3 regions of the Roseibium sp. AS2 genome follow, and region 2 is predicted to be linked to each of the others. Evidence: predicted binding sites of a transcription regulator. Region 2 holds the regulator's gene; each other region holds the start of a gene.
What was found. The regulator LexA, encoded in region 2, represses DNA repair genes until DNA is damaged. The targets are predictions, from matches to a motif close to TGTTCNNNNTGTGTTCNG.
Positions count from the first base shown of each region.

Region 1: recA (recombinase RecA) is a predicted target of LexA. The motif match lies at 4,997-5,014, and genes of this name have one in related genera.
Region 3: WNZ15_RS20130 (single-stranded DNA-binding protein) is a predicted target of LexA. The motif match lies at 5,982-5,999, and genes of this name have one in related genera.

Region 1 is NZ_JBBMQN010000002.1:307,430-317,157, reverse strand. It holds gene WNZ15_RS06460 (cyclic nucleotide-gated ion channel) at 1-718, opposite strand, end outside; gene alaS (alanine--tRNA ligase) at 883-3,540, opposite strand; gene recA (recombinase RecA) at 3,809-4,879, opposite strand; gene WNZ15_RS06445 (PfkB family carbohydrate kinase) at 5,264-6,199, shown strand; gene WNZ15_RS06440 (pseudouridine-5'-phosphate glycosidase) at 6,333-7,265, shown strand; gene WNZ15_RS06435 (cell surface protein) at 7,528-8,733, shown strand; gene WNZ15_RS06430 (DUF6384 family protein) at 8,814-9,728, shown strand, end outside.
Region 2 is NZ_JBBMQN010000008.1:46,592-56,319, reverse strand. It holds gene WNZ15_RS21320 (acyl-CoA synthetase) at 1-1,132, shown strand, start outside; gene WNZ15_RS21315 (hypothetical protein) at 1,129-2,004, shown strand; gene lexA (transcriptional repressor LexA) at 2,152-2,862, shown strand; gene WNZ15_RS21305 (ComEC/Rec2 family competence protein) at 2,899-5,337, opposite strand; gene gltX (glutamate--tRNA ligase) at 5,469-6,893, shown strand; gene gltA (citrate synthase) at 7,130-8,422, shown strand; gene lpxB (lipid-A-disaccharide synthase) at 8,844-9,728, opposite strand, start outside.
Region 3 is NZ_JBBMQN010000007.1:129,418-139,145, forward strand. It holds gene paaA (1,2-phenylacetyl-CoA epoxidase subunit PaaA) at 1-365, opposite strand, end outside; gene WNZ15_RS20115 (PaaX family transcriptional regulator C-terminal domain-containing protein) at 495-1,289, opposite strand; gene WNZ15_RS20120 (zinc ABC transporter substrate-binding protein) at 1,526-2,683, shown strand; gene WNZ15_RS20125 (L,D-transpeptidase family protein) at 2,754-4,751, opposite strand; gene WNZ15_RS20130 (single-stranded DNA-binding protein) at 5,376-5,936, opposite strand; gene uvrA (excinuclease ABC subunit UvrA) at 6,505-9,435, shown strand; gene WNZ15_RS20140 (DUF1127 domain-containing protein) at 9,680-9,728, shown strand, end outside.

The DNA.
Region 1 (9,728 bases), on a different contig from region 2:
GCCCGTAGCCCATCAGCATGACCACACTGCTCACCATCTTGCCGAGGTTGCTTGTCGGGACGACGTCGCCATACCCGACAGTGGTGACCGTCGTGATCGCCCAGTAGACGCCGTGCAGGATGCTGCGAAACTTTTCAGGCTGATTGTCGTGTTCGATCAGATACATCAGCGTTGCGGCCAGCAGAACCACCCCCGCGATGATCATGGTCGACCCGAGCAATGCCTTGCGTTCTGCCGCGACCGCGGAGATCAGCGACCTCAAGGCCGGGGAATACCGCGCCAGCTTCAGGAACCGCGTCAGTCTTAGCAGAACGACGATGGTGACCGCCTGATTGGGCAGAAACAGCACGAACAGCAACGGCAGAGCGCCGAGCAGGTCGACCATCGCGCTGGGTTGCATCGCATATCGCAGCCGCGACCAGAAGCGCCCGTATCTGCGCAGGGGCGGATGCAGATCCGCTACATACAGCCGCAGAACATATTCGACCACGAAGACAAAACCGCTGGCAAGCTGCACCAGACGCAAATGCCCGCCGACGGTTTCCCGGATCTGGGGAACCGTTTCCAGAACGGCCAGCACGATATTGACAAGGATCAGAAATACCAGGAAGTGGCGCAAGCACCGCGCGGCAAGCTTCCGCTTGCCCGTGTCCTCGAGCACCTCGTAAAGCGCCCGTTTATAGCCTTCGCCCTGCACCGCGTCTCCGCCTCTCCGCATTTTTCCGGTTTTCATGCATATCCGAAGAACGCCCGGTGACAAAGCCCTGCGAAGGGAAGCGTCCGAAACCGGGCGGATGCGGATGTCAAGAGATCACCGGTCACACGAAAAAAAGCGCGCCGACCAGCGCGCTTTCCCGTTTCCAAGATCCGTCTCGGCGCCTGTCAGAGCGACGCCAGGTGACCTTCGATGGCCGCGACGGCCTCCTCGGCCTTCGAGCCGTCCGGACCTCCGGCCTGGGCCATGTCCGGCCGGCCGCCGCCGCCACGGCCTCCGAGGGCTTCGGAACCGATGCGCACCAGATCGACCGCACTGACCTTCTCCGTCAGATCCGCGGTGACAGCCGTCACGATGGCCGCCTTGCCCTCTTCAGCAACACTGATCAGAACCACCACACCGGAACCGAGCTGCCCCTTGGCCTCATCGGCCATCCCCTTGAGGTCCTTCGGGTTGATGCCTTCCACGGTGCGGGCCATCAGCTTGAAGCCGCCCGCGTCGCGGACCGCCTCGCCCTCGCCGCCACCGCCGCCCATGGCAAGTTTCTTCCTGGCATCGGCCAGGTCCCGTTCCAGCTTGCGCCGCTCCTCGATCAATTGAGCAACTCTTGACGGAACGTCGTCGGAAGAGGTTTTCAGGATCGCAGCAACCTCGCGCATGCGCTTGTCCTGGGCATCGAGGTATGCACGTGCCTCGGCGCCGGTCAGCGCTTCCACCCGGCGTACGCCGGCTGCAACCGCGCCTTCCGAAACCAGTGTCACCAGACCGATATCGCCGGTACGCCTGACATGGGTACCGCCGCACAGTTCCAGCGAATAGGGCTTGCCCGCCTTGGCGCCGTGCAAGGCGGTGCCCATGGACACAACGCGGACTTCCTCGCCGTATTTCTCTCCGAACAGCGCCATGGCGCCCGCCTCGATGGCATCGTCCACCGCCATCAGCCGGGTATCGACCTGCGCGTTCTGCAGAACGATCTCGTTGGCGAAGGTCTCGACCGTCGCCAACTCGTCGTCGCTGACCGGCTTGGGGTGGGAGAAATCGAACCGCAGCCGGTCCGGCGATACCAGGGAGCCCTTCTGCGCCACATGCGTGCCGAGAACTTCGCGCAGGGCTTCGTGCACCAGGTGGGTTGCCGAATGGTTGGAACGGATCGCCGCGCGGCGGCTGTGATCCACCTTCAGCTCCAGGGCAAGACCCGGCACAAGGTCACCCTCCTCGACCGTGACGCTGTGAACGAACAGGCCGTCGGCCTTTTTCCGGGTGTTGGTGACCTGGGCCTTCACACCCGGGCCGGACAACTCTCCGGTATCACCGACCTGGCCGCCGCTCTCCCCGTAGAACGGTGTCTGGTTGAGAATGACAAAGCCGCTTTCGCCGGCGGAAAGTGTCCCGGTTTCCCTGTCTTCCGACGCAAGCGCGACAACGACACCCTCGGCCGTCTCTGTCTCGTAGCCCAAGAAATCCGTCGCACCGTGTTTTTCCTTCAGCGCGAACCAGACGGTCTCGGTCGCCGCACTGCCCGATCCGGACCAGGCAGCACGGGCTTCCGCCTTCTGGCGCTCCATGGCTGTGGTGAACCCGTCAAGATCGACGGAGATGTCGCGCTCACGCAGGGCATCCTGGGTCAGGTCGAGGGGAAATCCGAATGTATCGTAGAGCTTGAAAGCGGTTTCACCGTCTAGCCGCCCGCCCGCGCTCAGGTCTTCCGTGGCGCTGTCAAGCAGACCAAGACCGCGCTCGAGCGTCTTGCGGAACCGGGTTTCCTCCAGTTTCAGCGTCTCGGTGATCAGATCTTCCGCACGGCCGAGTTCCGGATAGGCCCGTCCCATCTCGCGCACCAGCGTGGGCACCAGCCTGTGCATCAGCGGATCCCGCGCGCCCAGAAGGTGGGCATGGCGCATGCCGCGGCGCATGATCCGGCGCAGCACATAGCCCCGGCCTTCGTTCGACGGCAGCACGCCGTCCGCGATCAGGAAGCTGGTGGACCGCAGATGATCGGCGATCACCCGGTGGCTGCCGAGCGCGTCTCCCTCCGCATCCACGCCCGTGGCATTTTCGGAAGCCGCGATCAGCGCCCTGAACAGGTCGATGTCGTAGTTGTTGTGCACGCCCTGCAGGATGGTCGCCAGCCGTTCCAGCCCCATGCCCGTGTCGATCGACGGCCGCGGCAGGTCGAGGCGCTCGTCCGGCGTCTGCTCATACTGCATGAACACCAGGTTCCAGATCTCGATGAAGCGGTCGCCGTCTTCCTCCGGTGAGCCCGGAGGGCCGCCCCAGATATGCTCGCCATGATCATAGAAGATTTCGGAACACGGACCGCAGGGACCGGTATCGCCCATGGTCCAGAAATTGTCGGACGTCGGAATGCGGATGATCCGGTCCTCACCGAGGCCGGCGATCTTCTTCCACAGATCGAAGGCCTGATCGTCCTCGGCGTAGACCGTAACAAGCAATTTGTCCTTCGGCAGGCCGAGTTCCTTCGTGATGAGGTTCCAGGCCAGCTCGATGGCCCTGTCCTTGAAATAGTCCCCGAAGGAGAAGTTGCCGAGCATTTCGAAAAACGTGTGGTGACGGGCGGTATACCCGACATTGTCGAGGTCATTGTGCTTGCCGCCGGCGCGCACGCATTTCTGCGACGTGACCGCCCGCGAGTAGTCCCGCTTTTCGAGACCCGTGAAGACGTTCTTGAACTGGTTCATGCCCGCGTTGGCGAACATCAGGGTCGGATCGTTGCGCGGTACCAGCGGCCCGGAGTCGACCACCTGGTGATCGTTCTTCTTGAAATAGTCCAGGAAGGCGGAGCGGATTTCATTTACGCCGGTCATTCGGATCTCGCATCGGTCCTTAGCCCGTCGCGGCGGGCCGGTTGAAAGTCGGTCACGGTCAGCATCCGCGACAGGATCCGGACCGGAACAGCCTTTTAACTTTGCACTTTTGCCCTGTCCAGCAATTGCGTCGGCCCAACGCTCTTCGGGAGCCGCAAACACCGTTGCTGCCGGCAATCAAGCAAAAGGCCCTCCCCCGGCGCGCGGGAGAAGGCCTCTGGAAGACCGGACAAGCGTCCGGAACCCGACAGCAGAAATTCGGGAGGGTCTAGTCTTCGGATTCTTCGGCCCCGCCGTCGGGATCGATGATGGCGTCCGCGATCAGACCGGCGTTCTGGCGGATGGCCAGTTCGATCTCATCGGCGATTTCCGGATTGTCCTTGAGGAACTGCTTGGAGTTCTCCCGGCCCTGGCCGAGACGCTGGCTGTTATAGGAGAACCAGGCACCCGACTTCTCGACAATATTGCCCTTCACGCCCAGATCGATCAGCTCACCGGTCTTGGAGACGCCTTCGCCATAGATGATGTCGAACTCGACCTGACGGAAAGGCGGCGCCAGCTTGTTCTTGACCACCTTGACGCGTGTCTGGTTGCCGATGACCTCGTCCCGGTCCTTGATCGCGCCGATACGGCGGATATCAAGGCGGATGGAGGCGTAGAACTTGAGCGCATTGCCGCCGGTCGTCGTTTCCGGCGACCCGAACATCACACCGATCTTCATGCGGATCTGGTTGATGAAGATCACCATGCATTTCGACTTGGAGATCGACGCGGTGAGTTTGCGCAGTGCCTGGCTCATCAGGCGCGCCTGCATGCCCGGAAGGCTGTCACCCATCTCACCCTCGAGTTCGGCCTTGGGCGTCAATGCGGCCACGGAATCGACCACCAGAACGTCGATGGCACCGGACCGCACCAGCGTGTCGACAATCTCGAGAGCCTGCTCGCCGGCATCTGGCTGAGAGATCAGAAGGTCGTCGATATTGACCCCCAGCTTGCGGGCGTAGATCGGATCCAGAGCATGCTCCGCATCGATAAAGGCGCAGATGCCACCGACCTTCTGAGCTTCGGCAACCGTATGCAGAGCCAGCGTGGTCTTGCCCGAGGACTCCGGCCCGTAGATCTCGACAATCCGGCCGCGCGGCAGACCGCCGATCCCGAGCCCGATATCAAGGCCGAGGGAACCGGTCGAGACGGATTGTATCTCGACGACCTGTCCCTGGCCCATCTTCATGATGGACCCCTTGCCGAAGGCACGTTCGATCTGGCTGAGCGCTGCATCAAGCGCTTTTGTCTTATCCATCTGGCTGCTTTCTACGAGACGAAGTGTACTTTGTGACATGGCTTACGCTCCTTATTCCACGATGGACCCGCCGTTTCAATGAGAGCCTTTGTACACTTTTTGTTCTCATTAATCAAGAACCCGGAACTGATTGGCATTAAAACGAAAATGCTCTTTTGTTTCCAATATGTTCTATTTTGAAACTTAAAAATTGACGTAACGTAAATTTAAACGGAACAACCGGTGATGAAGGTCGGGAACAGAATCACGTGACCGTTCTGACCGATGCTTGCCGCTTCGCGGTTTATCTGCTAGCCCGCGCTTTCAACACCTGTCTGCATCCGGCCGGCCCGAGAAGTCCCGGTCCCTGGCCCAGTCCCCGGCCTAGTTCTTGTTTCCATCCCCGGTCCCGGGCCGGCTGTTTCGAAGAGAAGTGCCCTGGCCGTGACGCCCGCTCATACCCGCCCGGTCATCGCGATCGGCGCCCTCCACATCGACACGATCGCCCATGCGCGCGAACCCATCCGCCCGGAAACCTCCACGCCCGCCCGCCTCGCGTCGCAACCCGGCGGTGTCGCCACCAACCTCGCCCGCGCCCTGGCGCGTCTTGACACACCGGTCCGGCTGGTGGGGACCGTTGGCGACGACAGCGCGGCCGAATTGCTCACCAGGCGGCTGACCGGCGAAGGGATCCTTCTGTCCGTGCTGCCGCGCCCCGGCTTTGCCACCGGGCAGTATCTTGCGCTGCATGATCCCTCGGGCGCCCTGGCAGCGGCCTGTGTCGACGACCGAGTGCTGGCCGAAGCCCCGGCGGACCTCTTCGACGACCTCGTCACGGGCCTGGTTTCAACACCGGCCGATGACACGATCTGGTTTGCCGACGCGAATCTGCCCGAAGCGATGCTGGTCCGCCTTGCAGGCCGGATCGGGCCGGGCCGCCTGATCGCCAGTGCGGTCTCGGAAGCCAAGTCCGCACGGCTGAAACCCGTTCTGACGGCTCTCGATTGCCTGATGTTGAACCGCGGTGAAGCCGCCGCCCTCACCGGCCTGCCGCCTGACGCAGCGGCACAGCACCTTGCCGACGCCCTTGCGCAAACCGGCCTGCACAGCTTTGTGATGACCTGCGGCGCGCAAGATGTCCACGTTCTGGAGGCCGGCACGATCCGCACGTTCGCACCGCCGAAGACAGGACCCGAGACCGGGATCATCGATGTCACCGGAGCAGGGGACGCCTTGATCGCCGGCATGATTGCAGCCCGGGCGCGCAGCCACGGTCTGTCAGACGCGGTCCCTTTCGGTCTGGCGGCCGCCGCACTCACCCTGGCCAGCACCGGCGCCCTGGCGGAAACGCTCTCGTGGGATGCCCTGCGCCACGTTTGACCAGCCGGACAAATACGGTCTTGGCGCCTGAACGCCCCGCGCCTATAAGACCCGCCAGAACCGTTTCTCCCGCTCCTATTCCCGCTCCGGCCTCGGCCCCGAGCCGGACCAGGACAAAGAAAGGCCGCTTGCCGTGACCAGCCCCGCCCCCTCCGCCGCTCTTGCAGATCTGATCGTCCACAACGACGAGGTGCGCGACGCTCTAGGGGCCGGAAAGCCGGTGGTCGCCCTCGAGTCGACCATCATCACCCATGGCATGCCGTTTCCCAGGAACGTGGAAACAGCCCGGCAGGTTGAGGCTGACATTCGCTCCGAGGGCGCCGTTCCGGCGACCATCGCGCTGATGGACGGCAAGATCATGGTCGGCCTGTCCGATCCCGACCTGGACCGCCTCGCCAACGCGGACAGCGTCATGAAGTGTTCCCGTGCGGACCTGACATTCGCGCTGGCGACCGGCTGCCATGGCGCGACAACCGTCGCGGCAACCATGATGGCGGCCCATGCCGCGGGCGTGAAGGTCTTCGCCACCGGCGGCATCGGCGGCGTGCACAGGGGCGCGGAACAGAGCTTCGACATTTCCGCCGACCTCGACGAACTCGGGCGCACACCGGTCTGTGTCGTCTCTGCCGGCGCCAAGGCGCTGCTCGACATTCCCAAGACCCTGGAAGTTCTGGAAACCAAGGGCGTGCCCGTTGTTGCCTTCGGCACGGACGAACTGCCCGCCTTCTGGTCGCGGCAAAGCGGCCTTGATGCGCCATACACGATGAACACGGCCGCCGAAATCGGATCGCTTCTCAAGATGCGCGCCAATTTCCCGGACCATGGCGGCGTATTGATCGCCAATCCGGTTCCGGAAGCCGACGAAATTGCCCGCGCGGAAATGACGGGGTTCATCGAAACCGCTCTCCAAAGGGCGACTGCGGACGGCATCAGGGGCAAGGATGTCACGCCCTATGTGCTTGGCGCCATATTCGACCTGACCGGCGGTCGCAGCCTTGAAACCAACATCGCCCTGGTGCGCAACAACGCCCGGCTCGCCGCCCGTATTGCGGCGGAGCTGGTCTGACGTTTCCGGGATATCCTGACGGATGATGCCCCCAGGGCACTGGCTTTTCTCAAAATATGCGCGCCGGAACGAAATGCCCTTGTTGCAATCGGCGCCTAAGCATGAACGGTTCGCGCAAGGCAACAGCCACTCGGGACCACCGTGTGCGCTCGTAACCCGTTGACAGAGCGGCGTAAGCCTGCCCTAACATGCACACATGTGAAGAAAACCGGACGCAGCGGCATGCCCCATCAGACGCCGCCGTCCCTTGAGGAGGTCAGACATGACGGACGCTGCAGCACCTGAAACCCCGGGAAACACGGTCGTTCCGGCCGGCGGTTTTTCCCCGCTCCAGTATCTTGACCGCGCCCTGTCGACATTGCGCGATATCGGCATCTCTCCCGAAAGCGAAACGGATGCGCCGATCAATGCGCTTCTGGAACAGATTTCGGACCTGTCTCCCGACAAGGTGCTGGTCATCACGCGGACCCTGTCCCAAACCTCCAATTTCAATGAAGTCGTGCGCTCCCAGGTCCAGCAGATGGATATCGGCGAGCGGTATGAGGAAATCACGGAAGCGTTCAACTCGATCCGGGACGACGCCAAGGCACTGGTCGACCAACTGGCGGACGGCAAGATTTCCTTCATGGAAAACATGTCCAACACGTGGCGCGACATGCGCCGCGGCACCATTTCCGACCGGTTCGACGACATCCGCAGCACCAACAAGGAAGTTGCCAGGGCGACCAAGGACCAGATCGAGCGCGAGCAGACCATCCTGGAAGCCTACCGGGATTTTCGCGGCGCGCTGAAGCAGGCCGAAGTGACCGCACTTGAAGTCCTCAACATGGCGACCGAAAAACTGGCGGCGACAAAAGCGGCGCTTGAAGCCGCGTCTGCGGAAGTGGAAGCCTATTCCGGAGACGATCCGGCCAGCAAGGCCCGTCTGGAACTGGCACGCGACGAGCGCCTGCGCGAGATGCAGGACGAGGAAAAGCGCTACCAGATCGCCAAGGATCTCTCCGACAACCTGACCATCGGTTACAACACATCGGAAGTGATCATGGCGCGGCTGATGCAGACCACCAATGCCAAGGAACGGGTCTATGCCCAGTCGGTCAGCTTCTTCTCCACCAACGAATCCGTGCTGACTGCGCTGAACGCCTCCTTCACCGGCCTGCAGGGTCTGCACGAAAGCACCGAAACGTTGAACGCCATGAAGGAAGGCATCAACAAGAGCCTCGAGACCCTGGCGGATATCGGCGATGCCGTCCAGAAGGAAGCCCTCAAGGCCGGTTACGGCCCGACGGTTGCCGCCGCTTCGGTCAAGAAGTTGGTCGATTCCGTCGTGAACTTCCAGGTCCAGTCCCGCGAGATCATCAACGAGATGCGCGACATGTCGACGAAGAACTCCGAAGAAATCCGCAACGCGGTGGAAGACGGCAAGCGGCGGCTGGCCAAGCTGACCGCTGAGGGCCAGGCCCTCTAGGCCAGCCGCCCTTCAAAACAGCCAAGGACCGGCGGACCGGGCGAACGCCCGATCCGCCCCGCTGGAGAAGAACCCCGTTCATGGCACTCAAATCAGACGCCCCGCTCGATGACCTGATGATGGCGATGGACGTTGTCGACACCCTGCGGCACGAAGCGGGTCAGGTCGCCCGGGAACTGAAGACCGACGAGCGCGATGCCGCCATGATCGAGCGGCTCCGCCAGGTCTACGCCTCCCAGGGAATCGCGGTTCCCGAACACATCCTTGAAGCCGGCGTGGAGGACCTGAAACGGGACCGTTTCGTCTACATGCCCCCGGCCGCCGGCTTCCAGCGCACGCTGGCGATGATCTATATTTCGCGGGGGGCTTGGGCCAGGTGGCTGGTTGGCGCCCTCGCCCTGCTCGTGGTCTGTGTCGCCGCCTGGTATTTCATCGTCAAGCTGCCCGCGCAACGCGCCGAAGCCGACCTGCAGGCCCGCCTTCAGGCGCTGACCGGAACCTATTCGGAACTGGTCGGCCGCATCGATCTCCTGACCGACAATCCCGATATCGAGGCCCGGGCCGCGCGTCTTGCCGATGACGGCCGTCTGGCCCTGTCGGACGGCAAGAACGCGGCAGCTTTCAAGGCGGAAGCCGACCTGAGCAAGCTCGCGGCACAGCTTCAACAGGTGTTCGAGGTACGGATCATCTCGCGTGAGGGCATTCCGACCGGCGTGTCCCGCATTCCCGAAGCAAATCCGGATACGGAGAACTATTACATCGTGGTCGAGGCCATCGATCCCGACGGCAACGTCGTCAAACGCGAGATCGTTTCCGAGGAAAACAGCGAGGCCGAACTCGTCGACAAATGGGGCCAGCGCGTTTCGGACACGATCTACAACGCGGTCCGCCGGGACAAGATGGAAGACGGCATCGTGCAGAAAGGCGTGCTCGGCCAGAAACGGCGGGGCGAGCTGGACATCAAATGGCGCAGCGGCGTTCAGGACGGAGCGGTG
Region 2 (9,728 bases):
CGTCGCCAGTCATACGGGAAGCACGGTCGCGAACGCCGCTGTCGACTATACCACGCCTTGCTGGCTGTTTTTCACCTCGGGCTCGACCGGACGGCCCAAGGCCGTGGTGCTCAGCCACGGCCAGATCGGCTTTGTCTGCGTCAACTACATGGCCGACCTGTTGCCGGGCACCACCGAAGAGGACGCCTCCCTGGTGATTGCTCCCCTGTCCCATGGGGCCGGTCTGCACCAGATCGCGCAGCTTCCCACAGGCGCGGCCCATGTGCTGATGCCAGCGGGCGGCTTTTCCCCGGCTGTTGCCTTTGAACTGATTGAGAAACACAGGATCAGCAATCTCTTCACCGTCCCGACCATCGTCAAGCGGCTGGTCGAGGACCCGGCGGTGGGCCGGTTCGACCATTCCAGCCTGCGCCACGTCATCTATGCCGGCGCACCGATGTATCGCGAGGACCAGAAAAAGGCGCTTGAGAAACTCGGCAAGGTTCTGGTGCAGTACTATGGTCTCGGCGAAGTGACCGGCAATATCACGGTGCTGCGTCCGCAGGACCACTGTCTGGAAGACGGCCCGCAGACGCGTATCGGCACCTGTGGCACCGAAAGGACCGGGATCGAGGTTTCCATCCAGGACGAGACCGGCGCTATCCTGCCGCCACACCGGACCGGGGAGGTCTGCGTCATCGGCGCGGCTGTCTGTGCCGGTTATCTAGACGACGATGCCGCCAATGCAGCCTCCTTCCGAAACGGCTGGTTCCGCACGGGCGATATCGGCCACATGGACGCGCAGCGGTTTCTGTATCTGACCGGCCGAGCGTCGGACATGTATATTTCCGGCGGCTCCAACGTCTACCCCAAGGAAGTGGAAGAGGTCCTGCTCGCCCATCCGGCGATTTCGGAAGTCGCCATACTCGGTATTCCGGACCCGCAATGGGGCGAAGTCGGCCTGGCGGTATGCGTGACGGCGGATGGCGCCACACCGGATCCCCAGGACCTCACCGCGTTCCTGCAGGACCGTGTCGCCCGATACAAACTGCCCGCCCGCTATCTCTTCATCGCGCAGATGCCGACCAGCGCCTATGGCAAGGTCACGAAGAAACTGGTGCGCGACCATCTGGACGAGAAGGGTCTTCTGTGAGACGGCCCGCCCCGATCAGCCTCGCGGACATCCGGCATCCCGGACCCGCAGCCACGGACCGCAGCCCCGGCATGACCTGCCGCGCGGACCCGATCTCGCTTGAGCTTGACGGCGGCGCGCCCCTGATCGAAGCGCTGGGCAGCTTCGCCGACCAGAAGGGGTGCGGCTCCGCGGTGCTCGACCTCGGTGGACTGGCGCTGGCGCCTTTCGATTATGTCATGCCGGACCGGGCCATCGACGACCGTCACGCCGCCTGGTACAGCGACACGAGAACCTCCGGCGGCGCCGTTCTGGACGAAGCCGTGGCCATCCTCGGCTGGAAGGACGGTCAATGGTTTGCCCATATCCACGCATGCTGGCACGAAGGCGGCACCGGCCATCTCGGCCACTTGCTGCCGCAAACGCTGGCAACGGCCGAGGCCGCGCGGATCACGGGCTACGGCATTAAGGGCGCCAAATTCGAAGCCGCGGAGGATCCGGAGACCGAATTCACCCTGTTTCGGGTCAGACCGGACGACCTGCGGGCCTCGACCAGGCCTCACAACGCCCTCATCACCACCCTCGCGCCGTTCGCTGACCTGCATGACAGTGTGACAGCACTCGCCGCGGCTCTGGCGGAACCGGACTTTGAGGTTTTCGGCCTCGGCAGTCTCGCCGGCGCGGCGTTCCGGGAAACATCCCCGATGACCGGCCTGATATCGGAAATCCTTGTGCGGTCCGGCGCGGGAAAAACCGGCGACACGCCGCTCAGGCTTCCCGTACGTGGCGTCGATCTGGAGGGAGCCCTTCACCAGGGTATCGTGCGCCCCGGAACCGCACCGACACTTGTTACCTGCGAGCTCCTGATCAGGGGCACCGCAGTGCCGGAGTGACCCCTTGGGCGGGCGAACGTGCCGCCACGACCGGCGTGCAGGTTGATCAGGAACAGTAAGAGAACATTTACCCTTGCAGAACACAATGGGAACAGGTACCATGTTCTTGATTTGTACCAGCCTATTTCGCGGCCAGGGGATACCGACATGTTGACGCGCAAGCAGTATGAACTGCTCATGTTCATTCACGAAAGACTGAAGGAAACCGGTGTTCCGCCGTCTTTCGACGAAATGAAGGACGCGCTGGATCTCAGGTCCAAATCCGGCATTCACCGCCTTATTACCGCCCTGGAGGAACGTGGCTTCATCCGGCGCCTGCCCAACAGGGCCCGGGCCATGGAAGTGGTCCGCCTGCCAGACTCGATCGCGCCGGGTCTGGGCGCGCCGCGCGCACGCGGCAGTTTCTCTCCCGAAGTGATCGAAGGCTCGCTTGGCAAACCGGAGTTCACCAAACAGGTGGAAGAACCGGTGTCCGCCGGGACGGAAATCCCGGTCATGGGCCGCATTGCCGCCGGTGTTCCCATCGAGGCCATCCAGACCCACAGCCATTCGATCACCGTGCCGCAGGAATTGCTTGGCAAGGGGGAACACTATGCTCTTGAAGTGCGGGGCGATTCCATGATCGAGGCCGGCATCCTCGACGGCGACACCGTGCTGATCCGCCGGACGGATAATGCGGACAGCGGAGATATCGTCGTCGCGTTGGTGGATGAAGAGGAAGCAACGCTGAAGCGACTGCGCAAGAAGGGAGCCTCCATTGCGCTGGAGGCTGCTAACCCGGCCTATGAAACGCGTATCTTCGGCCCTGGCCGGGTCCGCGTTCAGGGACGGCTGGTCGCTCTCTTCCGCCAATATTGAGCGGCAACGCCAGACAACGCCCGGCAATGCCGCCGGTCAGTCCTTATCGGCACGCGCGGCGCGGCGCAGATATGCGCGCGTCACCGTTCCCTGCCTGTGCCATGGTCTCGGCGGATCCGGAATTGCGTAGATCACTCTGCTGATCACGGGAGCCCGGCCGTTTCGGTTTTGATCGACCGGAAGCGGTGGCGCTGGTGCCTCTGCTTTTCCATTTTCTCTTTCTTTTCCTTGCTGACCGGACATGCTCGCGCGTGGTCCGTCCGCTGACAGCCAGATGGAAACAGCGCCCCTGGAGGTTCTGACTTCCGGGCCAAGAACCAGTCGCGCACGGCAGTCTTCCTGCACGATCTGATCGCTCACGATAATATCCGCATACCGGCAATCGTCATCCGAAGCCTCCAGGGTTTTCGGCAAGGCGATGGCAACAGACCTCTCCTTTGTCCCGGTGCGCTCACCGGCAACCGAATAAGCGTGCACAACACATCCGAGCGGGTCGCACCGCCTTTGCTCCGAATTCATCTTGCGCGATCCAATCGCGTCCGGCGAAACCCCTTCGTACTGGAACCAGAGTTCCGTCAGGAAGGCGGACTTTCGACCGGAAAACCGTAGCAGACCGCCGTCATCACGCGCCGCGACACGACCGCCGGAGGCGGCGATCTGAATGTCCGGCGGACGCGAGTCGACGGCGATGAGGATTCCCGCCGCCAGCGGCAGCGCCGCGCACAGACGTGTGCGCCCGGGCAGCAGCAGCCCGGTGAACAGGGCGCAGAGCAACAGCAGCGCCGCCGCGCCGTCCAGCCTGCCTGTCACCCCGTCACCCGCATCGAGCCCGGCGGTGAATTCAGCGATCTTCAGGAGCACGGATACGCCGAACGACATGACGGCCAGAGGCAGTCCCGCCAGACCGAATGGCATCAGCACGAGGGCAAGCACCCCCATGGGCATGACCAGAAGCGAGAACACCGGCATTCCCAGCATGTTGCCAATCAGCCCGTAAGGGGCGACCCGTCCAAAATGATGCGCGCCGATGATCCCGGTCGCCAGACCGGCCACAAGCGCGGTGATGAACAGCCCCGCGCTCCATTTTGCCAGATGCGACATCAGCAGCTTCAGGCCTTCCGGTCGTGCGGCCCGGGCCGTTAGCTCCCGGTCGCGCCGGCGCCAGAGATCATACACCGCGACCAGGCAGATCACTGCGGCAAAGGACATCTGAAATCCGGGAAAAAACAGGCGTTCGGGCGCAATCAGCAGCAACGCCAGACCCGCGATCGCGACACTGCGCAGAGTAACGCCGCGCCGGCCGACCAGGATACCCAGGAAGACAATCGCAATCATTAGGAACGACCGCTGCGTCGCCACGGCCGCACCCGAGAGCACCAGATAGACCACAGCGGCGGCCAGCGCGGCGAGAGCCGCCCACTTGTGGATCGGCCAGCGAAGGGTCAGTGCCGGGACGCTCGCCAGCAACAGCAGAACAGCGCCATAAGCACCACCGGCAAACAGAGCCATGTGCAATCCGGAAATCGCCAGGATATGCGCCAGCCCCGCGGCGCGCAAAACCGCTTCCTGCTCCTCGGTGATGCCGGAGCGGTCTCCCACAAGCAGCGCGACGATCAGCGCGGTTTCGGGCCTGTCGGACAACAGCGAGCGTATGCGCCCGGCCAGTCCTTCACGCAGTTGCGCGACGCGCGCCGATGCCGCCATCCTGACCGATCCGGGGTCCGTGCCGGTCACGCTTGCAGGACCGTAGTTGAAGCCGGTTGCTCCGATACCGGTGAAATAGGCGTGGAAGGAAAAGTCGTATCCGCCGGGATAGACCGGCCCCATGGGTGGAAACAGCCGTGCCCGCACGCGGATGGTTTCCCCGACCCTGCCTGCGCTTGTCGACGGCACCCGCACCCGGACCTTTTCGGGAAAATCAAGGCCGCTGGACGGGCGCTCGTTGACCGTTGCGACGGCGATCACAAGGCGCGCTCCGGAGGAACCGGCGCGGCGTTCCAGGACCTGGCCGGTCAGGGAAACATTCATCGGTTCGGATATCCGGGGGGCATCGACGGCCGCCGTCCGGAGCGAACCTGCTGTCACTCCGCAGAAAAAAGCCAGCAGCAAAAGCACACGCCACCCCGGTGCGGACCGCCGGGCTGCGACGCAAAGGGCAGCAAGTCCGGCACTTCCCAGGGCCGCAGCCAGAATGATTGGTGACGGTTCCTCCGGAAGCAGCGCATAAATGGCGATGCCGGACGCGAATGCAAAGGCGTTCCACAAGAGCCCCTGCTCGTCGCGGAAACGATCCGGACCGGCTCGCAGGGCGGCAGAGCTCCGGTCTGGCCCGTGGCGGCTGAACTCGTCGCCAGCGGAAGCGGTGGAGCCGGCAGGTTTGGCTTTCGGCCGGAGTATTACCGGTTTGCGCAAGTCGGGGGGCGCCGCCTCGACGCTGCTGTTCCAGCCATTGTCCGGAAGGCCACCGGACGCCACCGCTCCTCCTTCTGTCGGGCTCAAGAAACAGCCGACTTTCTGTTTTGCCGCGTCAAAGCCTGTGCTAAGACCGCGCCACCAAGCAGGCGCGCCCTGCACCGACATTCTGACAGAGACCTTCATAAAGCACCATGGCCCAAGATATCGTCACGCGTTTCGCCCCGTCCCCGACCGGTTTCCTGCATATCGGCGGTGCTCGTACCGCCCTGTTCAACTGGTTGTTCGCCAAACATGCCGGCGGCCGGATGCTGCTGCGTATCGAGGACACGGACCGGGCACGTTCGACGCAGGAAGCCGTTGACGCCTTGATCGACGGGCTCACCTGGCTGGGTCTTGACTGGGACGGAGACCCGATCTCGCAGTTTTCGCGGGTCGACCGGCATCGGGAAGTTGTCGAACAAATGCTTGCCGACGGGACAGCCTATCGCTGTTACTCGACCCCGGAGGAACTCGATGCCATGCGCGAGAAAGCCCGCGCGGAAGGCCGGCCGCCACGCTATGACGGCACCTGGCGGGACCGGGACGCTTCCGAAGCGCCGGCAGGGGCAGCTGCCGTCATCCGCATCAAGGCCCCCCGGGAGGGCGACACCGTGGTCGATGACATGGTTCAGGGTCGCGTCGTGATCCCGAACAAGGATCTCGACGACTTCGTCCTGATGCGTTCGGACGGCACGCCCACCTACATGCATGCGGTGGTGGTCGACGATCACGACATGGGCATCACGCACATCATCCGTGGCGTCGACCATCTCACCAACGCCGCTCGCCAGACGCTGATCTTCAAGGCGCTCGGCTGGGACGTCCCGGCAATGGCACACATTCCGCTCATCCACGGTCCGGACGGCGCCAAACTGTCCAAGCGCCACGGGGCGACCGGTGCTGAAGCCTATCGCGCGATGGGCTACCTGCCACAGGCCATGCGCAACTATCTCGCCCGGCTCGGCTGGAGCCATGGCGACGACGAAATCATGGCCCTCGACGACATGATCAAGTGGTTCGGACTGGACGCCGTCGGCCAGTCTGCGGCACGTTTCGACTTCAAGAAGCTGGAAAATCTCAACGGCCATTATATGAGAAGCACCCCGGATCCGGAACTTCTGGACCACTGGAAAATCTATCTCGGCCATGCCGAGAACGGAGATGCCGTCCTGTCCTGGCTGGCCGCGGGCGACCATGAAAATGTCGCCCTTGCCGCCTTGCCCGGCCTGAAGGAACGCGCCAAGACCCTGGTCGAACTGACCGAAAGTGCTTCGTATCTGTGGCGCCAGCGGCCGCTGGACACGGACGAGAAGGCAAAGAAGATCCTGGATGCCGACGCCGGCACAATTCTCGGAGACCTCCACGGCGTGTTGTCCGCAGTGAACGATTGGACGGCCGAGCCTCTGGAGGCCGCTGTGAAAGGCTACGCCGAAGACAAGGAACTCAAGCTCGGCAAGGTGGCACAGCCGCTGCGCGCCGCCCTCACCGGCCGCGGCACCTCTCCGGGGATCTACGACGTTCTGACGGCACTCGGACGGGAGGAATCCCTGGCCCGCATTCAGGACCAGGCGGCCTGAACCGCCCGGGCACCGACAGTTTTCCGGCAGAAGTCCGCGCATCCTGCGGACTGGCCGGGGCGAGAAATCGGTCTTTGACCAAAGCCTTATGCCGGCCAGCTTGCGGCAGTGCGGTAAATGGGCTACGCAAGACGCGAAAATGTCTCCAGTGGCGTCCGGTAACCGGAAACGGGACCTCTCTCCCGAGAGGTCAGACACCTGGACCGCACACCCGTTTAACGCAGAGGGGTTTCTGAATGGCCGACAACAACGCCAAGCTCAACGTCGGTGGCAATGCCCACGATTTCGACGTTCTTGACGGATCCATCGGACCGTCGGTAATGAACATCTCGTCCTTGTACAAGGACACGGGCATGTTCACCTACGACCCAGGCTTCACCTCGACCGCATCGTGCGAATCCAAGATCACCTATATCGATGGTGACGAGGGCACCCTGCTCTATCGCGGCTATCCGATCGAGCAGCTTGCGGATCATGGCGATTTTCTGGAGTCCTGCTACCTGTTGCTCTACGGCGAACTGCCGACCAAGACGCAAAAGGAAGACTTCGTCAATCGTGTGACCTATCACACGATGATCCACGAGCAGATGAACCGGTTCTTCTCCGGCTTCCGCCGCGATGCCCACCCCATGGCCATCATGGTCGGCACAGTCGGCGCGCTTTCCGCCTTCTATCACGACTCAACCGATATCGCGGACCCGCATCAGCGCATGGTGGCGTCCTTGCGTATGATCGCCAAGATGCCGACCCTCGCCGCCATGGCGTACAAGTACCACATCGGCCAGCCGTTCGTGTATCCGCGCAACGATCTGGGTTATGCGGCCAACTTCCTGCACATGTGCTTTGCCGTTCCCTGCGAGGACTACACGGCCAACCCGGTGCTGGCCCGTGCCATGGACCGTATCTTCATCCTGCATGCGGACCACGAGCAGAACGCGTCGACGTCGACGGTGCGCCTGGCCGGCTCGTCGGGAGCGAACCCGTTCGCCTGTATCGCCGCCGGCATTGCCTGCCTGTGGGGACCTGCCCACGGCGGTGCCAACGAGGCAGCGCTCAACATGCTGGCGGAAATCGGTTCTGTCGACCGGATCCCGGAATTCGTGGCCCGCGCCAAGGACAAAAACGATCCATTCCGACTGATGGGCTTCGGTCACCGCGTCTACAAGAACTACGATCCGCGCGCACGCATCATGCAGAAAACCACGCATGAAGTTCTCGGGGAACTGGGCATCAAGGACGATCCGCTGCTGGACGTCGCGATGGAACTCGAGAAGATCGCGCTCAACGACGAATATTTCGTCGACAAGAAGCTCTACCCGAACATCGACTTCTATTCGGGTATCACCTTGCGTGCGCTCGGCTTCCCGACCACCATGTTCACCGTTCTGTTCGCTCTTGCCCGCACCGTCGGCTGGATCGCCCAGTGGAAGGAAATGGTGGAAGATCCGTCCCAGCGCATCGGACGCCCGCGCCAGCTTTATACCGGCGCCCCCAAGCGCGACTACACGCCGATCGATCAGCGCCGCTGACACGGCCCCCTTCGGCCAGCCGGTTCACGGCTCGTTGAATTCAGGCACGCCCGGACCTTCCGGGCGTGCTTTTTTTGTCAGACAGACCCAGCCTGAAAAACAGCTCGCCGGACAGAGCCGTGCGCCCGGCCCGCAAGAACCGTCCCCCGGAATACATCACGGATTTCAACCGGTTCCAGGCCGGCACGGCGCGCATTTCAGAGGAGGTTGAGGTATCATACCAACCTCAACAAACAGGAACCCATTGGATGGCTTGTTCAGGGCTGCCGGCAAGGAGCGGTGCGCAGATCGGCCTGGTTGGCCGGTCAAAGGGCGCAACGCAGTCCGGTGGGCCTGAACAAACCACCGGAGGCCATGACATGAGAGTGTTCCGCCGCGACGCGCGTCTTGGCCGATGTTCAGGCTGAAAAGCGAGCCTGCTTCACGTCTTCATGGCAGCCAGAACCACCTGTGCGGCGGCACCGCTCTGACTGTGTCCGTCCGGGAGCCGCATCACCTCGTCGAGACGGGATAGCACTGAAATCTGCCGGTCCCGTTCCGGGCCTCCTGACAGAAGCGCCACCAGATGACCGGCCAGCACGTCCGGCTGAACCTCTTCGTCGAGAAACTCCGGAATGGCGTTGGTACCGAGAATGATGTTGGGCAGCACGAAGGAGTCGACGCTTGAAAACCGGAAGATGCGGTTGAGATCCTTCATGCGCCGGAAAAACCAGTCGACCTTGTATGCGACCACCATGGGCACACCGGCAAGCGCCAGTTCCAGCGACACGGTGCCGGACGCGGCCAGCGCCGCATGCGCACTCCGGAAGGCCGCTTTCTTGGCCTGCAGACCGGTCACGATATCCGGTTCAACCGACCAGGTGGCGACGCCTTCGCGAATCGTGTTCTCCAGATGAGCCACCGCCGGCAGCACAATTTTCACATCCGGCAATGCCAGCCGCACCTTGTCCACCGTCTTGCCGAAATCCGGCAGCAAGCGGTCGATTTCGCTGCGCCGGCTGCCCGGAAGCACCAGAAGAACGGGAGCGCCGCTGCCCAGAGGCACCCGTTCGCCATCGGCTGGTCTCAGGTCGGCGGCATTTTCGCTGAGCGGATGACCGACATAATGCGTCCTCGGGCCACCGAGCCGCTTGTGAACGTCCGGCTCAAAAGGCAGCAATGCCAGCAGCTCATCGACATAAGCACTCATTTTACGGGCACGGCCCGGCCGCCAGGCCCAGACCGACGGCGAGACATAGCCGACGATCGGAATATGCGGAGCGCGCTTGCGCACGCGCCTGGCAACATTGTGGGTGAATTCGGGACT
Region 3 (9,728 bases), on a different contig from region 2:
TTCATCTTGCCGGCATGCAGGAGTTCGATCAACTCGTCCCGGCTGACACCAAGCGTCTCCGCCGCGCAATAAAGATAAAGCCCGTGCCCCGCCTCGTCCTGAACCTTCGCCAGAAGAATGGCCTTGCGCTCCAGAGACGGCGCGCGCGTGATCCAGTTGCCTTCGGGCAACTGACCGACAATCTCGGAATGGGCGTGCTGCCCGATCTGGCGGATGAGCGTCTTGCGGTAGCCTTCCGGCATCCAGTCGGTTGGCTCTATCTTTTCGCCGCGATCGATCCGCTCCTGAAAGGCGCGTTCCTCGGCGGACATCTCGGAGATGTCGCGCAGCTTCTTCTCGTCGGTCTTTACCATCTGGGCATACATGACGCCCCCTCCCGTCATGTGGACTTTCAGGAAGGATACCTCACAAAGCATCACAGAAAAAGCGATTTTTCCGAAAAATGTGTGACGTATTGAATCTGCATGCCTCTGCCGCGCAGCAAACCGCCGTGCTCAACCGCCGGAGGCGAGCATTTCCATACGATGGCGGACAGCCTCGGGTACTTCCGGAAGGGGGCCCTGCCGGGCCAGCAGATGCTGACCGATATAGGCGTCCGCCGGTGCGGACAGGCGCCGGTAAAGCTCCGCGAACAGGGAACGCGCGGCGAAACCGGGCCAGGCATCGGGCAGAACGGAAAGCGGCAGGCGGGGATCACGCAGCCGGATGTCGCGATAGGCGTGAACAAGTGCGAGCCGGAAGAGCAGCGCCGTTTCCTGTGTGGCAAGCTCCTCGGCTGCGGCCAGCATCGGCTCGAACCGCGTGACAAAGGCCCCATAGGCGCCCGCGATGCCGTCGAGTTGAAAGGTCGTTCTCACGAGCTGTTGCAGATCCTCGCCACTCGGCGTCAAAGCCCGGGATTGAAACACGGTCCCCAGCAACGGCTGGCCCGGACGGTCCGCGCCTGCATAGACATGCCCGCCAAGCAGTCCAAATCCGTGCCGGATCAGAACCGCCTGGTCGGCAGGGTCCGGACAATGGGTCAGGATCCAGCCGCAGTCGCCGTCCGCCGGACCGAAAAACAGCTCCGCCGCCAGATGGTATTCGTCCCTTGCGCCCGGTGTCAGACCGTAGAAACTGCGCCGGCCTTCGCGCTCCCCTTTGAGCTGGCCCTTGGTGACAAGGCGCGAGACGGCGGTCCGAACGAGGGACTCATTGACACCAAACCCGCCGCACAGGCTGATGAGATCCCCCATCCACAACACACCGCCACGCGGTTCGACGATGTCTCCATAAATGGTGACGATCAACTGTGCAGCCTTCGGCGGGCAAGGATGCAGGAAACGGTTTGCCATTGGTTCGGCGCTGGTAAGCATTCGTATTTTGATCCGACTGATTTGTCAGGAGCTTACCCCTCCCCCCGCGGCAAACCAAGGGGCCACGAACGGAGTGCTTGTTGAACATGCATATCCGGCTTGCACAGGACACGCCTCAACGTTATAAAGTTACATGTAATATTGTAACGTCAGATTGGATCGAGACCAGAATGCCCTTCCCCCAGCGCCAAACCCTGTCCTCAAGGAAACGCCTCAGCCTGCTGTCGACCTGTCTCGGTGGCGCGCTTCTGGCCATGACCACTGCAGCGGCAGCGGACTCCCCTTCCGTTGTCACGACGATCAAGCCGCTTCACTCCATTGCCTCGGCGGTGATGGACGGTGTCGGCGAACCGCTTCTCCTCATCGATGGCGCCGCATCTCCGCACGGATTTGCCCTGAAACCCTCGCAGGCGTTTCTGCTCCAGGGCGCCGACGCCGTCTTCTGGGTCGGCGAAGCACTGGCTCCTTCCCTCGCCAAACCGATCTCATCGATGGCAGACGATGCGGCAGTCGTCGAGATGATGGACGTCACCGGCATTCAGCACCTGGATATCCGGGAAGGTACCGATTTCGACGCGCATGATCACGGCGACCACCATGACGAGCACGCCCACGACGAACATGACCATGAAGAAGACGATCATGCTCATGGGGACCATGACGACCATGAGGAGCATGAGGAGCATGCGGACCACGACGATCACGAGGAGCATGCGGATCATGACGACCACGAAGAGCATGCGGATCACGACGACCACGAAGAGCATGCGGACCATGACGGCCACGAAGGTCATGATCATGCCGGTGCGCAGGATGCCCATGTCTGGCTGAATCCGGACAACGGTATCGTGATGGCCACGCAGATGGCGGACACACTGGCGCGCATCGACCCGGACCATGCAGATATCTACAAGAAAAATGCGGCAGCCTTCGCCGACCGTATCGAGGCTCTCGAAGGCGAGATCGTCTCGGTTCTCGAACCGGTGTCAGGCAAGAAGTTTGTCGTCTTTCACGACGCCTACCACCATTTCGAGCATCATTTCGACATGGAAGCGAGCGGTGCCATCACCCTGTCACCTGAAACGCTGTCAAGCGCGGAGCGTGTTGCGCAGGTACGTGCGAGGATCAGGGACCTTGGCGTCACCTGCGTGTTCCGGGAGCCTCAATTCGAGTCGAAACTGGTCGAAGTCGTGATTGAAGGAAGCGAGGCGCGCGTCGGCACGCTCGATCCGCTGGGAACCCAGTTGGAAAACGGGCCGGATCTTTATCCGGAATTGCTCAAGGGCCTGGCGGTGTCGCTGGCAAGCTGCCTCAACGGAGACAGCTGATCAATGCAGAACTCCGCCGGTCAGTGACCGGCGGAGTGGTTCCTGCCAAGCGGTGCCCGGTGATCGGCAATCAGGATGTTCTGGCCTTGCTGCGGACAGCCCGGGTCTTTTCAAGTGCCTTCAACAGATACCGGTCGCGGTCGTAGACGTCCGAATAGAAGGCGATCGATCCGTCGTCTTCAGGCCAGGCTGTGAAATAGGACACATAGACCGGGATGTCTCCGGCGACCTGCTCCTGTTCGTTCTGGCCTGCGGCGATGCGTGAGGTCACGTAATCCTTGGACTTGCCAAGCACGGCGGCGGCCATGGCCTTCGGGTCATGCAGACGGATGCAGCCGTGAGAGAAGGCACGGACATCCTTCTTGAAGAGGCTCTTCGACGGCGTGTCGTGCATGTAGATGTGGTGTGCGTTCGGAAACAGGATCTTGACTTCACCAAGCGCATTGGACCGGCCGGGATACTGCCTCACGTTGATCGATTGCTGCCTGGACGCGACGGCGTACCAGTCGACCGAGGAAGACGACACCTTGCGTCCGCCAGGCGTGGAGACTTCATAGCCGGCCCGATCCAGATAGCTCGGATCATTGGCGAGTTTCGGCAGCATCTCGTTGACGATGATCGAATAGGGGACACCCCAATACGGATTGTACTCGACCACTTCGATCGTGTCGTAAAAGAAGTTTGTCTGGTTGGATTTCTTGCCAACCACCACACGCATGGACAGAGAGTCCTCGCCTGGCGCCGTATAGGTCGCGGTGAAGGCCGCCTGGTTGATGAAAACCTTGCGTTCGCCCAGATCTTCCGGCAGCCAGCGGCTCCGTTCCATCGCGAGTTCGACCTTGGCAATCCTGGCGGCATTGGTTTCCCCGACCATGGCCTTGATCGAGTTCTTGCCGACAATACCGTCCGGCGTCAGCCTGGCTTCTTTCTGGAAGGTCTTGACGAGGTCCACAAGTTCGGGCGTGTACAGATCGCCGCCATCGTAAGCCTCAAGCGTTTCCGCATGCAGCGTCCTGAGTTCGTCGGAGCCGTTTTGGGCGATCGCCGCGACGATGTTCTTCATTTCCGGGCTCGACTTGCCGGCCTTCAGAAAGGTGCCCGGAGCGATCGTGATCTGGTCGGCTTCCTGATCCTCGGCCTTGAGCCGTGCCAGTTCCGCGGTCAGTTTCCTGAAATGATCGTTCTGGGGAAGGTGTCCGGTCAGCTCCCCGGCAACGTCATCGGACGCCTCGAGCTGCTGAAGAGCCGCGACCAGATCGACGTCGTGACGCGGCAGGTCGTGGTACTGCGAAATCCGGTTCGGATCGACGCGGCCCCGCGTGGCATCGAGCACATAGGTCATTGCCGCCGCGCTCAATTCCATTTCGAAACGCATCACGGCGGCGTCGCGCTCCGCGCCTTCGAGGCCGGCAACCGCGGGCAGTGCGACAAAATAGTCGTCCGGATCGAGCGCGAAGATCGCGGCATCCGCCAAGGCCCTGCGCAGTCCGGCCGCCTTGGCTGTCGGCTTGCCGTCTTGCACCCAGACGAAATCGGGATGCTCGCGGTAATAGGCAATCAGAGCTTCGCCGACACCCGGCAGTGCGGTCAGTTTCATGTCCTTGAGCGCAGGGCGGGCCTCGTCGAATGCGGTCAGAACGATCGGTGCCTGCGGAGCGGTGTCCGATTCGACGGCCGTTGTTTCGGCCCCCTCGGGAACGATTTGCGCGGGCTGAACCTCGGCCGTTTTCTTTTCGGAAAGCTCGGCGAGCGAAACCTGCTTCCACGCATCGGGCGCGTAGGTCAGGTAGCGGGGGGCGGATACCTTTACTGCCGCCGTCTGCTTACGGAGCTCTTGCTGACGCAGACGCTCCTCCTTCCGGCGCTGATGCTCCGGATTGAACAGGCGCTGGAGGAAATTCTGGGCACTGGCCGGCTCAACCGCCGAGACGCTGAGACCGGTCGCCAGCACGGACGCCATCAGCCCCGCCTTGAGAGAACAGCCAAGGAAGCTCCTGGTCCTTACCGCCAACGCGGACACGCCCTTGCCGGGCTTGCGTTCGCCGTGTCTCGTTGTATCTGCTCGCATTGTTTCAACCCGAAATGTTTAAGTTTAAAGGCCCGGCATCACGCCCAGTCCCGCCGGTAATCTCGATCCCTGCCTGGGATAGCCCCGTTCCCTGTGTGCCGAACGGGAGCTGTGTCAACAAGGCGCGGCCGGTCAGTCGAATAGTCTGAATCGGGCCGGACGCCTGCTGCTGTCGTTTGATACTATAGCAGGACTAAGTCTGTGGTTAAGGTCGGCTGTCATACACAGATTTTGAAATCAATTCAGTGTGACGATAATGCCGCTCGCAGACCCACCCGCGGCTGATTTTTGACGCCTCTTGCCACCAGAGATTGAATATCGGCAATCATCCCCATGGGGACCGGCTTTTGTGGGTCTCGCTTCACGCCGGTTTCGGCGCCGCAATCTGCCTCAGCCAGACCATCATCACAGGCCAGAAGGCCCTATTCGGCCCATTCAAGGCTCGGAAAAACGCGCATGCATGTCGGCGTGTGCAGGACGCGGCCCAATACCGGGGCCATGCCTCGCCGAAATCGATGGCATCGGCGATCCGGGCACCTCATGCCGGCCCGGTGCCAGTGGATGTCGCCGCCACCCCGGTGGCTGCCCCGCTAAGCGGGCTGCCACCGGGGTGGTCCGGCCCAATCAGAACGGAATTTCGTCGTCCATGGGTCCGCCACCGCCGCCGGATGGGCCACCCTGGCCGCCCCCGCCCCCGCCGCCGCCATAGCCGCCGCCGCCGAAACCGCCCCCGGAGCCGCCGCCCGAACCGCCGCTGCCGCCGCCGAAGCTGCCACCGCCGCCCTGGCTGTCATTGCCGTAATCCGGAAGGGAGCCGCCACCGGCGCCCTCGCCCCGGCCGTCGAGCATGGTCAGGTTGGAATTGAACCCCTGAAGGACGACTTCAGTGGAATACCGGTCCTGGCCGCCCTGGTCCTGCCATTTGCGGGTCTGCAACTGGCCTTCGAGATAGACCTTGGAGCCTTTGCGCAGATAATTTTCGGCGACCTTGCAAAGTCCTTCGTTGAAGATCACCACACGATGCCATTCGGTCTTCTCCCGGCGCTCGCCCGAGGTGCGGTCGCGCCAGGATTCCGATGTTGCTATCCGCAGATTGGCGATTGGACGCCCGTCCTGCGTCCGGCGGATTTCCGGATCGGCACCAAGGTTGCCGACCAAAATGACTTTGTTGACGCTGCCCGCCATCCTGCACTCCTGTTGTTCTATCGCGGAACGGCCACATCTTGAACTTTTTCGGTACGTGTTTCGCCGTTCACGCGTTGCAAGCCATGCTGCTAAAGATCAGAACCCTAACGGCCCGCCAACAGCTTCGCGCGCATTTTCCTGTTTCAGCGGCCATTTTCCACAAGGCAGCCTCCAAGGCGCCGCAAGCCGTCTCGGGCCGAACCCGGCCAAACCAGCGCCGCGCGGCTGCCTGGCCATGACACTCTATCCTGTCTCTGCTCCCGTGCGACATATTTGCCGTCGCGGCGTCAACGCCGGACCGCCGCCCGCACCCTGCCGGTCGCCCAGCCACAGGAAACAATCACCGACATCGGCGCGTGTACTTGTTTTGTTCCTATCAGGTCTGTACAAGCGTTTCAATCGTATTGGCTGCGGAAACCGGAATTCGGATGCCTTCGAGGCCTGCCTGACTGGAAGCGCCGCGTGAAACTGCTATATCGGGGCAAACGGATGCCACCGCGTGGGACCATCATGCGCCCGCCGCCGCACGGACGGCGGCACCATGCGCAAGAGCTCGGGAAGAATTGAAATGAAGACATCCAAGGGCGCACGGCCGGATGAAAGCTGGAAAAACGACCCCACCCGGATGCTCAGCGTCCGCGGCGCGCGGGAGCACAATCTCAAGGGGGTCGATCTTGACCTGCCGCGCGACCAGTTGATCGTCATGACCGGTCTGTCGGGATCGGGAAAGTCGTCTTTGGCCTTTGACACCATCTATGCCGAAGGTCAGCGCCGCTATGTGGAAAGCCTGTCGGCCTACGCGCGCCAGTTCCTGGAAATGATGCAGAAGCCGGATGTCGACCAGATCGACGGACTGTCTCCCGCCATCTCCATCGAACAGAAAACGACATCGCGCAATCCCCGTTCGACGGTCGGCACGGTCACCGAGATATATGACTATATGCGCCTGCTGTTTGCCCGGGTGGGGATCCCCTATTCGCCGGCGACCGGTCTGCCGATCGAAAGCCAGACCATCAGCCAGATGGTGGACAGGGTGCTCGCGCTTGAGGAAGGGTCACGGCTCTTTCTGCTGGCACCGATGGTGCGCGGCCGCAAGGGCGAGTACCGCAAGGAACTCGCGGAGCTCATGAAAAAGGGCTTTCAGCGCGTCAAGATCGACGGGACATTCCACGAAATCGCGGAGGCCCCCGCACTCGACAAGAAATTCAAGCATGACATCGATGTGGTCGTCGACCGTCTCGTCGTGCGCGGCGATATCGCGGGGCGGCTCGCCGATTCCCTTGAGACCGCGCTGAAGCTGGCCGATGGCATTGCCATCGCCGAATTCGCGGACAAGACCGACAAAAAGGGTGCGCCGGAACGGCTGATTTTCTCGGAAAAATTCGCCTGCCCGGTTTCGGGCTTCACAATCCCGGAAATCGAACCCCGGCTGTTTTCCTTCAACAATCCCTTCGGCGCCTGCCCGACATGCGACGGGCTCGGCACAACGCTGGCTTTCGAGGAAGACCTGGTGGTCCCGGATCATTCGTTGTCCCTGCGCGAAGGGGCCGTCCTGCCCTGGGCCAAGACCGGATCGACATCGCCCTACTACGCCCAGACCCTGGAAGCGCTGAGCAGCCATTTCGACGTTTCGATGGCGACCCCGTGGAAGGACCTCCCGGCAGAGGCCCGGGACGCCATCCTTCATGGCACCGGCAAGACCAAGATCGAGTTCGTGTATAATGACGGCGTGCGGTCCTACCGGACCGAAAAGACCTTCGAAGGTGTCGTCGGCAACATCGAGCGGCGCTGGCGCGAGACGGATTCAAGCTGGGTCCGTGAAGAGCTGGCCCGGTTCCAGTCCGACCACGCCTGCCCGGCCTGCAGCGGCTACCGGCTGAAGCCGGAAGCACTGGCGGTCAAGATCGCGAACATGCATATCGGCCAGGTGACCGAATTCTCCATCCGCAACGCCAGCGAATGGTTCGAGGAACTGCCTGCCAAACTCAATGAGAAACAGACCGAAATCGCCGGACGAATTCTCAAGGAAATCCGGGAACGGCTCAAGTTTCTGAATGATGTCGGCCTTGAATATCTGACGCTGTCGCGCGCATCCGGCACATTGTCCGGCGGCGAAAGCCAGCGCATCCGGCTGGCGTCGCAGATCGGCTCCGGCCTGACCGGCGTGCTCTACGTGCTGGACGAACCCTCCATCGGTCTGCATCAGCGTGACAACGCCCGTCTCCTGGAAACGCTCAAGCACCTGCGTGACCTCGGCAATACGGTGATCGTGGTCGAGCACGACGAGGATGCGGTCCTGACCGCGGATTATGTCGTCGATGTCGGCCCCGGTGCAGGCGTTCATGGCGGCGAGGTCGTCGCCAAGGGCACTCCCGCTGAAGTCATGGCGAACCCGGCTTCGCTGACCGGGCAATATCTGACGGGCGCAAAGATGATCGCCCGAGCGGACAGCCGCCGGAAGATCAGCAAGAAGCGGCAGATCGCCGTCAAGGGCGCGCGCGGGAACAACCTCAAGGACATCGATGTCTCGGTTCCGCTGAGCACCTTCACATGTGTCACCGGCGTGTCCGGCGGCGGCAAGTCCACCTTCCTGATCGACACGCTCTACAAGGCTGCCGCCCGCCGCCTGAACGGCGCGCGCGACAATCCGGCCCCGCACGACCGCATCGAGGGTCTGGAAGTTCTCGACAAGGTGATCGACATCGACCAGTCGCCGATCGGGCGCACGCCGCGATCCAATCCTGCGACCTATACCGGGGCCTTCACGCCGATCCGCGAGTGGTTCGCGGGCATGCCGGAAGCCAAGGCGCGCGGGTATCAACCCGGCCGGTTTTCCTTCAACGTCAAGGGCGGGCGCTGCGAGGCCTGCCAGGGCGACGGCGTCATCAAGATCGAAATGCACTTTCTGCCGGATGTCTATGTCACCTGCGACGTGTGCCAGGGCAAGCGGTACAACAGGGAAACCCTCGAGGTTGAATTCAAGGGCAAGTCAATCGCCGACGTGCTCGACATGACGGTGGAAGAAGCCGCGGACTTCTTTTCCGCCGTTCCCGCTGTCCGCGACAAGATGAAGACCCTTGCACGGGTCGGCCTCGGCTACATCAAGGTGGGCCAGCAGGCCACGACCCTGTCCGGCGGCGAGGCACAGCGGGTCAAGCTCGCCAAGGAACTGTCCAAGCGATCGACAGGCCGAACGCTCTATATTCTGGATGAGCCGACCACCGGCCTGCATTTTCACGACGTTGCCAAACTGCTCGACGTGCTTCACGAACTCGTCGACCAGGGCAACACCGTTCTCGTGATCGAACACAATCTGGAAGTCATAAAGACGGCTGACTGGATCATAGATCTCGGTCCCGAGGGTGGCGATGGCGGCGGTACGGTCGTCGCCGAAGGCCGTCCCGAGGACGTTGCGGAGGTGCCGGAAAGCTATACCGGACAGTTTCTGCAGGAACTTTTGCGGCGCCGACCCCAAAGAACGTCGGACGCAGCGGAATAAAGTCACGCCGCCGCCGCGGGGATACCAGGATCAGAGCCTGTGTGCAGCGCACACAGGCTTCATTCTTTGATTTTGCTATGTGTTTTCGAATCACCAAAATGCGCCGCCGCCATTTATGCTGCATTGCATCAAACGCATGTCAGGCATGCAGACTTGGCACTTCTTTTATTTCGACGGGTGAAATATATAGTTCCTCAACACGGCGTGGAACGCAGACGCGTTTCGGTAGTTAAGGAATAAGAAGATGTTTGATTCAGTGCGCCAGAAATACAGCAATTGGGTGAGCTATCGCC